DNA from 2 places in the Natronincola ferrireducens genome. Region 2 is predicted to be linked to the other one. Evidence: riboswitches for the same ligand, from Rfam matches in the RefSeq annotation. Region 2 holds a riboswitch; the other holds the start of a gene.
The links. A riboswitch is a leader RNA that binds a small molecule or an ion and turns the genes downstream of it on or off. The one in region 2 is predicted to bind molybdenum cofactor.

Region 1 (5,624 bases), 120 kb from region 2:
CTAGATTAGCCGCTTTAGGGCAGATAGGTGCTATATGGGTAGGTGGAGGTACTATTGTACCTTGGGGATTGATTCCTGCGGCAGCTATCTGTAAGGTACTTCCTATGGACTTAGCAAGAAGAAATTTTATTCCTGTCATTACAGGGTTAATTGTTACTACGATCGTGGCTATGTTTTTAATATGATCTTTAAAGCTGAGAAGAAAAATCTCTTCTCAGCTTTAATGTATTTTTTAGATAGAACTATTTTTTACAAACTGACAACATCAAATAATATTTTTTATTTTCTTTAGGTATTTCAATATGAGTATCAATTTCATGGCACATGATTAACTGTTTCAAGGGTTTTAGCACCTCAAGAAACTCATCTTCCCTATACTGATAGATATAGAAGGTCATAATCAGTCTCCTTAACACTTGTTAATAGACAAAGATTTTTATATACTTGTATATAGATTCTTTACAAAAAACTTTTAAGAAATAGGGTGAAAGTCAATGAAAATTATAGCAATGGAAAAATCATCCTTTATTGATTATCCAGGGAAAATTTGCACAATGTATTTTGTAGCCCTTTGTAATTTTAAATGTGGATACTGTCATAATGCCTCCATCGTAAAGGGTGAAGGAGAGGTCATTCCTGAAGAGGAAGTATTTTCTTTTTTAGAGAAAAGAAAAAAATTTATCGATGCAGTATGTATTTCCGGGGGAGAACCCACTTTATATAAGGAGTTATATGATTTTATAAAGAAAGTAAAGGATAAGGGCTTTTTTATAAAGCTAGATACCAATGGGACTAACCCACAAATCCTTAAAAAACTAATTGATGAAAAGTTAATAGATTATGTTGCAATGGATATAAAAGCTCCCTTCCATAAATATGAATCTGTTACTCAAACAAAGGTTGATATAGAAAGTATAAAGTCCAGTATAGATATTATTCGAAGTGCTCCTATTGATTACGAGTTTAGAACAACCATCTGTAGGGAATTATTGACAAAAGAGGACGTTTTAGAGATGGCTACATATTTAAAAGGAAGCAAACGATTTTACCTACAAAACTTTCAAGATGGAGATACAGTTTTAGCAGGAAGAAATCAATTTCATCCATATGATGTTGAAGTCTTGAAAGAGATTCAAAGAAATCTAGAAGGTTATTTTGAACTGTGTGAAGTCAGAAATAAATAAGAATGTAGAATTTCAGTGGAATAAAGAAAGATGACAAACTATATTTCTATAGGACATATGTAATGATGATGGAAGTGTTACAGGAGATAATTAATCCATAGAGGGATAACCTCCCCTATGGATTAATTGTATAGGTATAGGTTTAGTCTCATCCTATCCTATCCTTTATGTTATCCTTCAGATGTAGTATTTTTCTCTATGCATTCCTTTACTTAATTATGCCGCTAGAGAAAAGTAATTACGAAATTGCTCTTTCTCCATAAAATCAAAACTACCCCCTAAGGGAGTAGTTTTGATTCGCTACTGAGTGCTTTCTATAGCTACTTCTATAAATTTTGTCACGACGATTTTGTTATAATCTACCCTTTGATTAAGTTCGCCAGCCTCTGTCATAACATCCTGTAATCTATCTAATCCTTCTTCCGTCAACACTGGATTATGTCTAGATGGGTATCAGGAAAATGGGGCTGTAGAATTTTTTTAACTTCCTTCTAAGCTATTTTGTTTAACTTAAAGATTTGAAGAAAAGCTTAATCCTATTTATTGTTTATCTTTGTTCATTGGGCTATTACCACTTGTTTGTTTTCTAATTTCTTTGTCAGCCTTCTTCATTAGAAAGTACCCACCAACACAAAAACCTATAAAAACTAACAACACCATTATTTCATCAAGTTTCATGAAAACCCCTCCTTATCTACAATCTATCAGTATCCATTAATCCTGTAGATAAGAGTCTTTGTAACTGCTCATATGGTATCTAGGAATAAGTAATTGATGAAGCTTTGAAAACAAACGTGACCAATTATAGTATTCATAAGAATTAGTAGCAGATTTTACTGATAAAAGCAAAAACAATATCGGTATTAAACGTAATATATTCATACTCAATATGTCTATAAAGTTATTATCATTACTTTCCTCAGAATGATAAAAAATTATTGTGCTTGATTCAGGGATTTGACATAAATATACGTTATCTAAAGAAACTTTATTATTTGTAAAATATCCATCAATATTAAAGCATAAGAAAAAGACTAGCAAAAAAGCCATCATAAGAGAGAGAAATTGTTTTATTTTTTTTTGCTTCATATAAATACTCATTTACCCCACCTCTTAACAATTGGAGACTTTGACTTAATACTGACTATACATATTATAATACTGTTTGAGTATGAAAAGCAACGAATATTAGTGCAAGAGGATCTAGTATACATCAAAGAAGGAACTTTAAATTGAAGAACCGGGTAATACATCATTTTTATTCAAGATACAAGTAGGACTTTTGATTTCTATTAATAATTTGTGATAGAAAAGCCGTTGTTTGAGATGGACACTGTATCCCATCGGTGATTTTAGTTTTGGCTGTATTAATTCATAGAGAGGACAGTCTTCAACAGAAAAAAATTTCTTTTCTTAAGGTAAATTAAGCTATCTCGTATAGGATAATACTTATAATAGAATTATAAATAGAACGGGTGTATAATTTTATATATGTTCAATAATTCATAATATTTTATATTAAAAAACCTACTCAGCAAGGGATGGTGAATCATTTGTCACTTATAGACCAGAAGATAAAAGATAAGCTATATAAAATTATATTTGGAACAGATACCCCAGCAGGAAAAGCCTTTGATGTCATGCTTATTATTACAATTCTCAGTAATAGTATGATAATTATTGCTGAAAGTGTAGAAGTTATTAGAAATACTTATGGAATGTGGCTAGTAGTACTGGGGTGGTTCTTTGTTATTATCTTTACTATTGAGTACATATTAAGGCTTTTTGTTGTCAAAAGAAAAGGTGCTTATCTGTTGAGCTTCTTTGGTATTATTGACTTACTAGCTATTTTACCTGCGTTTTTAGGTTTTTTTATGCCACAAATACGATTTTTAGTCATTGTTAGGAGCCTTAGACTCCTTAGACTGTTTAGCATACTAAAAATGGGCCGTTATATGGAAGAGTCTAGTCATTTGTTACGGGCATTGAAGGCTAGTAGACCTAAAATTACCGTTTTTCTTTTTACAATACTATTCATTATCGTGGTAGTAGGATCAATGATGTATGTTATTGAAGGACCCCAAAACGGATTTGACAGTATTCCTATATCTATGTACTGGGCAATTGTTACGATTTCCACCGTGGGCTATGGGGACATCTCTCCCCAGACCCCTATAGGAAAGCTAATTTCCAGCTTGCTAATGATTATCGGATATGGAATTTTGGCTGTGCCTACTGGAATTATCTCCCATGAACTGGCCCATACTTCTAAAAACCAAGGAAAGAAAAAAAACTGTCCTAATTGTTATTCAAAATTCTATACTAAGGAGGAACGTTTTTGTTCTAAATGTGGCACTTTGCTTGATTCATAATATAAAGTAGATATTATAGATGGCGTTTGTAAACTTCTCAATGATTTCAGGATTTTTTTCTATATAGCTCTTTTTAGCTGAGTAGGCGTATAAGGAATATAACCACTTTTTTGACCACACTATACTTTACCTTTAAAAGTTATCAATTTATTTGGTGTAACTGTAGAGTCATTAAGTATTAGAAAACAGATGAATATTTAATTATTGTATAAAATGGGAATTGATAAAACTTCACATTCATTAGGGTATTTAAGGTGATTATAAAAAATAGAAGGACTTAAAGAAAGAGATCTATACAATTATTAAATTAGTTAAACTATTGACAATTATTTTACAATTATATATACTTATAGCAATGAATCAATTATCAAAATTTTATAAATACTCCGAGTCTATTCTTCCTAATAAAGAAATTTTATGGGAGATAGGCCTGTAGGGTATAAAGGGAAACCTTTATGCCTCCCATTGTGGAAAGGAGTCGTGCATACAAAACATTCTAGAGGAATGGTATTGGATGTTAGACGCCTAAAAGGGCGTCTTTTTTAACGAAATGACTCTTTTGTAAAGGAGTCATTTTTTGTGGCCCTCTGTGAAAGCGACTTGCGTAAAATCACAGATTTTAGCAATATATATCATAATATTTGAAATAATTAAATGAATACATAAATTAGAAGGTTAAAAACAAAATCACATAGAGAAATAGGGGGGAGGAACATTAAACTTTTTAAAATTATTGCAATCATGATCATTGGTATCTCTATATTAGGATGCTCTATCGGTAGTAGAGACAAAGTTCCTTTAGAAGTCCAAGCACATATAGAGGAAACCAACGAAGTACGGATTTTGAATAAACATACAACAACCAATATTCAAGGGGTATATTATGTTGGTAAAATCTTTGGTGAAAAAACAATTCTTCAGTGGGTAGAAAAGGAGGGATTTAACGGGAAGATTCAACTTCTTGTAACAGTTGACGTAGAGGAGGATAGGGTGTTGAAGGTTGAAGTTTTAGACCATCAGGAGACAGATAGTTATGGAGGATACATAACAGAAGATTGGTTTTTAGATAGGTTTATTGGAAAAGACCCTCAGTACCAATTGGTTGCAGCAAAGGTTACTGCTAAAAATCCTGAGGATATTTCTATTGTTACAGGAGCCACCATCACAAGTGAAGCCGTTATCAATGCTGTAAATGATGCTATGGAAAATTACTTAAGAATAAAAAAGGAGGAATTTAAAAGATGAAAATACATCGTATAGCAATACTTCTTATTCTAATAATTGGGTTAACACTGTCAGGATGTTCAACTACTTCACAAGAAGAGGCGGTAATATCTACGGGTGGAGAGACAATCGATGAGAAAATTGTGCTTGCAGGTCTAGAAGAGAAGGAAATAGAGATCACAGTTGAAAGCCTAAAGAACTACGAAACGATAACAAGAGAAGTAGTTTCAGTGAATTCCAGCGGTACTGAAAACAGGTTTGCTGTAACAGGAAGCTTACTGGAGGATGTGTTACAGGATTTAGGACACTCTCAAAAAGATCTAAAAGGTCTTCGGTTGATTGCTGGTGATGGATATTCTATGGAGGTTCCTAAGGAGGTTGTAGGTCATCGGGAAATAGTCCTGGCTTATGAGGTAGATGGAGAGCCATTAGATCAGAAAAGTAGACCTATTAGAGTAATTGTTCCACAGGAAAGGGCTATGTATTGGGTTCGCAACCTAACAAGAATCGAAGTATTAGAGGAAACAGAAGACGCAACTGTAAACACTGTTATTTTTTTAGAAGCTGCCATAAGTACCCTACCTCAAGAGGATTACACCTATTATGATAGTGTAGATCAAGCCATTAGACCTACAGACCTTATTAGAGAATTTGGTGATGAAAAGGAAGAGAAAACTGTATACATAAAAGCTGTTGATGGATTGGAAAAAAATGAAACAAATGAGATTTTCCAAAGTGGTTACATAAAAGTAACTGGTACGGATGCACCTATGTTTTTATCACCAGATATCCCTAAGGGAATGTACGTGAAGGACATTTTATGGTTTTCTCAAGGCAACAGCGT
Region 2 (5,624 bases):
GATGAGATAGATGCAATAGGGAAAAAACGGGATCGTGGAGGTCTAGGTGGTAGTGATGAGTCCGACAGAACTTTAAATGCATTACTAACAGAGATGTCAGGCTTTAAAGGTAGTGAAGGAATTATCGTTATGGCAGCCACCAATAGATTAGATATTTTGGATGAAGCTCTGTTGAGGCCGGGACGTTTTGATAGACAAATAGAGATAGGCTTACCCGACTTAAAGGCACGACAGGATATTTTAGCCCTATATACAAGAAACAGACCTATAGACAATACCATTAGCATTGAAAAAATAGCTCAACAAACTGTATATTTTAGTGGCGCTAAGCTAGAGAATTTAATGAATGAAGCAGCTATTTATGCAGCTAGGGAAAATGCATCCTTTATTGCAGAAAAGCATATTGATAGAGCATTTTATACAGTTATTGCTGGAGAAGAGAAAAAAAATAGAGGAAACATAAAAGAAATAGACAGAAAAATTACTGCATATCATGAAGCTGGACATACTGTAGCTACTAAGCTATTATGCCCTGAAAATAAGGTGACAAAGGTTACTATTATTCCCAGCACAAAAGGTGCTGGAGGTTTCAGTATGAATGTTCCTCCCGACAGTATGTATCATAGAAAAGTAGATATGTTTAATAATATTAAAATCGCTCTTGCTGGTAGAGTAGTGGAAGAATTTGTTTTTGGTGGAGATAATATAACCACTGGAGCAAGTAATGATATACAAAAAGCTACTGAAATAATTGTTTCTATGGTAAAGCAATTTGGTATGAGTGAAGAGGTAGGGATGATCAACTATGATATTTTGCTAGGAGGATCTGGAGGGATAGATCAGAGACTAGCAGAAATATGCAACAACGAAATGAAAAGACTATATAATGAGACAAAAGAACTAATAAAAGAAAATATCCAATTGGTTTCTGCTATTGCAAAAGGTCTGTTGGATAGGGAAACCCTAAAAGAAGATGAAATTGATATGATTATTAAGGAGGCAGCTTAGGCTGCCTTTTGCATGAAAAAAATTTTCAAAGTATATAATAACACCTATAGCCCAATAAAAATGATAAATGAGGTGTATTATAAAAAATGATAGTTAAAATACATTTTAAAAAATCTAATAAAACTATAGAAGTTTTTCCAGGGAATACACTACTAAGTGTTGCTAGAGACCATCATATTTTTATTCCATCCCCCTGTGGTGGCAATGCAAGATGTGGGGGATGTAGGATAAGGGTATTACAGGGTAAGGACTTAGAGGACATCAGTGCTGAAGAATATTTGAAGCTAAGTGATGAGCAGATAGAGAAGGGATTTAGACTAGCTTGCTCTTATGTTATAAAAGAAGATATTGAGGTGGATATATAGAAGAAAGAAAAATAGTAGAGAAGTCAAGTGACGTGGACAGTAAAAAAAGAAAGAAATTTAAAACGAATAGAGGGAAATTACGTAATAGTAATGGATAATGAAGAATTTTGGTAAAAAGTACATTTTAAATCCAACTTATTTTATTATATAATAACCTTAAAGACAGTCGAGGATGCCCGTGACGACTAGCAAAATTCAACCGACAAATAACATCCGGGAGAACATATTTTTATTCCTATGGAATGCCCCTAAGGGGACTTCAGAAGAATAAAATTTGTCACCCACCTTTAGTGCGTGGCGGGTGTGAATTTTGCTAGTTGACGACATCTTGGATCAAAGTTCCTCCTAAGATTTTCTTAGGGGGTTTTATTTTTTCTGCAAAAGAATAAAAACTATTTTTCAAAGCATAAATTTCTATTTTTTCTAAAAACTTGAACAATTAGTAAAAATATGTTAACATTAAAAAAATTACATAAAAATAGGTGTCAAATTTTCGAGTGAAATAATCTAAGGCTAGTAAAAGCTAAGATTTTTTACCCTTGGGTAAATAAAGAAATTTATTTGCCTCCCACTTTGGAAAGGAAATTTGTGTTAATAAATAAGCCGATCCTTGTGGATTGGCTATTGTTTTTTCATGAAAGAATATGAATTTCAAGTAAAGGGGAAGAGGCCATGGAACTATTAAATACAGTAACGATGGAAAAAGCACGGAATAGGCTTGAGGAAGTTTTTAAAGACTTAACATTAGCAGGGGAAGAAATTCCAATATTACAAGCTCTAGGTCGAATTGTTTACGAAGATATAAAAGCTCCAATAAATGTTCCAGACTTTAATAGATCCACCGTTGATGGCTATGCAGTTATTGCAAAGGACACCTTTGGTGCCAGTGAATCCCTACCAAGCTTTTTGCAAAAATCTGGAGAAGTAGAAATGGGAAAACCAACAGAAATTTCTATTCAATCTGGTGAATGTTGTTATGTTCCTACAGGGGGTATGCTCCCTAAAAATAGTGATGCCGTTGTCATGGTGGAATATACAGAGGAGATGGATGATGATACGATTTTTATCCAAACGGCGGTTGCCCCTAAGGACAATGTTTTAGAAGTGGGGGAGGATATTACCAAAGAACAAGTAATTCTAAAAAAAGGTCATAAACTGAGACCCCAGGATATCGGTGTATTAGCAGGCATGGGGTTTACAAAGATAAAGGTTTTTAGAAAGCTTAAAATAAGCATTCTATCAACTGGCGATGAAATTGTTTCACCAGAGGAAGAAACAAAACCCGGGCAAATTAAGGATATGAACACCTATAGTTTAGCGACAGCTGCTATCCAGAGTGGGTGTGAAGTAGTGGCCTTAGATGTAGTAAAAGACGACTTACAGGTCTTAGAGGATCAACTGAAGGCTTTTCTAGAGATTAGTGATATCATATTGGTATCTGGAGGAAGCTCCATGGGAACCAAGGATGTTACAAAGGATGCTATAAATGCTATAGGAGAACCGGGAGTATTTATTCATGGCATTGCTGTAAAACCTGGAAAACCAACTATTGTGGGGAAGATAAACAACAAAGCAGTTTTTGGTCTACCGGGACAACCGGTGTCGGCATTGGTGGTTTATCAAATCCTAGTAAACCATTTAGTTAAGGTGCTTTATAGTGATGAAAGTTCCATACCCTATCTTTTGGGAGAATTAACGGTAAATATAGCCTCAGCTCCCGGGAGAGAACACTATGTAATGGTGAAGATTGCCCAGGAAAAACAAAAGACAAAGGTTTATCCTATTCATGGAAAATCTGGGATGTTAACAATGATGACTAATTCGATAGGCTATGTGAAAATTGATACAAATCAAGAGGGACTAACAAAAGGACAAGAGGTGGAGGTTTATCTATTTTAAAAAAGCGGGGTGTTTATATGGGAAAAGACACAAGAAATATATATTTAACCAATATTCCTTTGCAGGAGGCACAAAATCAATATTTCTCAAGCTTTGACATAGAAGAATTTTTTAGAAAAACTGAAAAGGTAAAGGTCATAGATGCCTTAGATAGGATAACCTCAGCCCCAGTTTTTGCTGAAAAATCTTCCCCAAGCTATAATGCTGCTGCCATGGATGGTATTGCTGTTATAGCAGAAAAAACCTATGGTGCTACGGAAAGTAATCCTATTCAGTTAAAGTTAGATAAGGATTATATTTTTATTAATACAGGTGGATGTATTAAAGAGCCCTACGATGCTGTCATTATGATTGAAGATGTTGTAGAAATAGATGATGAAAAGGTTGAAATATATAGGGGTGCCAAGCCATGGCAACATGTAAGACCTATTGGGGAGGATATTGTAGAGGGAGAAATGATTATTTCCACTAACCATAAAATTAGACCCATGGATATCGGAGGACTTTTAGCGGGCAAAATTCAAGAGGTTGAAGTCTATCAACAGCCTAAGGTAGGAATTATACCAACAGGATCGGAAATCATTGAGGTCTCCCAACCTCTAGAGGTTGGAAAAATTGTAGAATCTAACTCTCGAATGTTTGCCGGAATGATTCAGCACTATGGAGGCTTGCCCAATAGATATCCCATTGTGAAGGATGATTACAATCTTATTAGAGAAGCCATCTGTAAAGCTGTGGAAGAAAATGATGTTATTATTATTAATGCTGGGTCTTCAGCTGGCTCAAAGGATTATACAGTAAACATACTAAGAGAAATTGGAGATGTAGTTATCCACGGGGTAGCTACTAAACCAGGAAAACCAGTTATTTTAGCTACTGTAAAAGGAAAGCCAGTAATAGGCATTCCAGGATATCCTGTATCTGCTTACTTTGTTTTTGAATTTTTCTTAAAGCCCCTCATCTTTCAATACAATCGACAAGTTCTTCCAGAGGGACAAAAAATAAAAGCTCATTTAACCAGAAGGGTTGTATCTTCTCTAAAACATGAAGAATATATTCGATTGAAGCTAGGTAAAGTTGGAGAGAAAATGACAGCTACACCATTAGAACGGGGTGCTGGAGTTACTATGTCTTTGGTAAAGGCGGATGGTATTTTGGTTATTCCTCAGCAAAGTGAAGGATATGAGGCAGGAAAAGAAATAGAAGTCACTTTATTGAAGTCCTCAGAAGAAATCCAAAATACAATTGTATCTATAGGAAGTCATGATATTGTTATGGATATAATAGGAAACCAGGTACATAAGGAAAATCCCCAGTTGTTTTTAGCCTCTGCCCATGTAGGTAGCATGGGGGGAATTATGGCTATGAAAAAAAAGGAATGCCATATAGCGCCTATTCATCTAATGGATGAAGTGACAGGGGAGTACAATGTATCCTATGTTAAACGTTATCTAAAGGATGAAAAAATGACTTTAATCAAATTTGCAAAAAGAAGTCAAGGCTTTATGATAGCAAAGGGAAACCCTAAAAATATTGAAGGGATACAGGATCTAATCCGGGATGATCTACAGTTTGTAAATAGACAACGGGGGGCTGGCACAAGAATTTTGTTGGATTATTCTTTAAAAGGAGCAGGGATAGAAGCATCTCAAGTCAATGGGTATGATAGGGAAATGACCACCCATATGGCGGTGGCGGCGGCAGTGGCCAGTGGTACCGCCGATTGGGGCTTAGGAGTGTATTCTGCTGCAAAATCTATGGGGTTAGACTTTATCCAAATTGGTTGGGAGGACTATGATCTATTAATTCGACAGGAGGATTTAATAAAGGAGGAAATAATTAAGCTTATTGAAACCATGAAAAGTAATAGTTTCATAAAATTAGTAGAAGGATTAGGTGGTTATGATATGAAAAATGTTGGAGAGGTACTATTTATTTAAGGAGGGGTTTGAATGGCAAAAGTAGTAGCAATAAATATTAGTACAAGAAAAGGTGAAAAAAAAGTTCCAGTTGAAAAGGCAGTTTTCTTAGAAAACTTTGGAATAGAGGGAGATGCCCATGGGGGAGACTGGCATCGACAGGTGAGTTTGTTGGCCCAAGAAAGTGCTGATAAAATTAGACAAGCAGGTCTTCCCCATATTAAAGAAGGGGATTTTGCTGAAAACATCACAACGGAAGGGATAAGCCTGAATCAATTACCTATTGGGACGAAATTGAAAATAGGAGAAACCCTTCAAGAAGTAACCCAAATTGGTAAGGAGTGTCATCAGCATTGTGCTATTTATCATCAAGTTGGGGATTGCGTTATGCCAAAGGAAGGGATTTTTACAAAAGTTATTAAGGGTGGCATTG

Region 1: another riboswitch for molybdenum cofactor. It lies ahead of BLS22_RS04395 (RnfABCDGE type electron transport complex subunit G); the one in region 2 lies ahead of BLS22_RS05000 (molybdopterin molybdotransferase MoeA).

What each region holds. Positions count from the first base shown of each region.
Region 1 covers NZ_FNFP01000001.1:963,504-969,127, forward strand. Annotated here, with positions in the region: gene BLS22_RS04375 (hypothetical protein) at 1-185, shown strand, start outside; gene BLS22_RS15030 (hypothetical protein) at 243-398, opposite strand; gene BLS22_RS04380 (anaerobic ribonucleoside-triphosphate reductase activating protein) at 495-1,184, shown strand; gene BLS22_RS15480 (hypothetical protein) at 1,485-1,613, opposite strand; gene BLS22_RS15035 (hypothetical protein) at 1,725-1,862, opposite strand; gene BLS22_RS04390 (ion transporter) at 2,729-3,556, shown strand; molybdenum cofactor riboswitch at 3,929-4,050, shown strand; gene BLS22_RS04395 (RnfABCDGE type electron transport complex subunit G) at 4,298-4,801, shown strand; gene BLS22_RS04400 (molybdopterin-dependent oxidoreductase) at 4,798-5,624, shown strand, end outside.
Region 2 covers NZ_FNFP01000001.1:1,083,227-1,088,850, forward strand. Annotated here, with positions in the region: gene BLS22_RS04985 (ATP-dependent metallopeptidase FtsH/Yme1/Tma family protein) at 1-1,008, shown strand, start outside; gene BLS22_RS04990 (2Fe-2S iron-sulfur cluster-binding protein) at 1,095-1,373, shown strand; RNA gene ssrS (6S RNA) at 1,535-1,712, shown strand; molybdenum cofactor riboswitch at 1,853-1,973, shown strand; gene BLS22_RS05000 (molybdopterin molybdotransferase MoeA) at 2,046-3,272, shown strand; gene BLS22_RS05005 (molybdopterin biosynthesis protein) at 3,290-5,212, shown strand; gene BLS22_RS05010 (MOSC domain-containing protein) at 5,225-5,624, shown strand, end outside.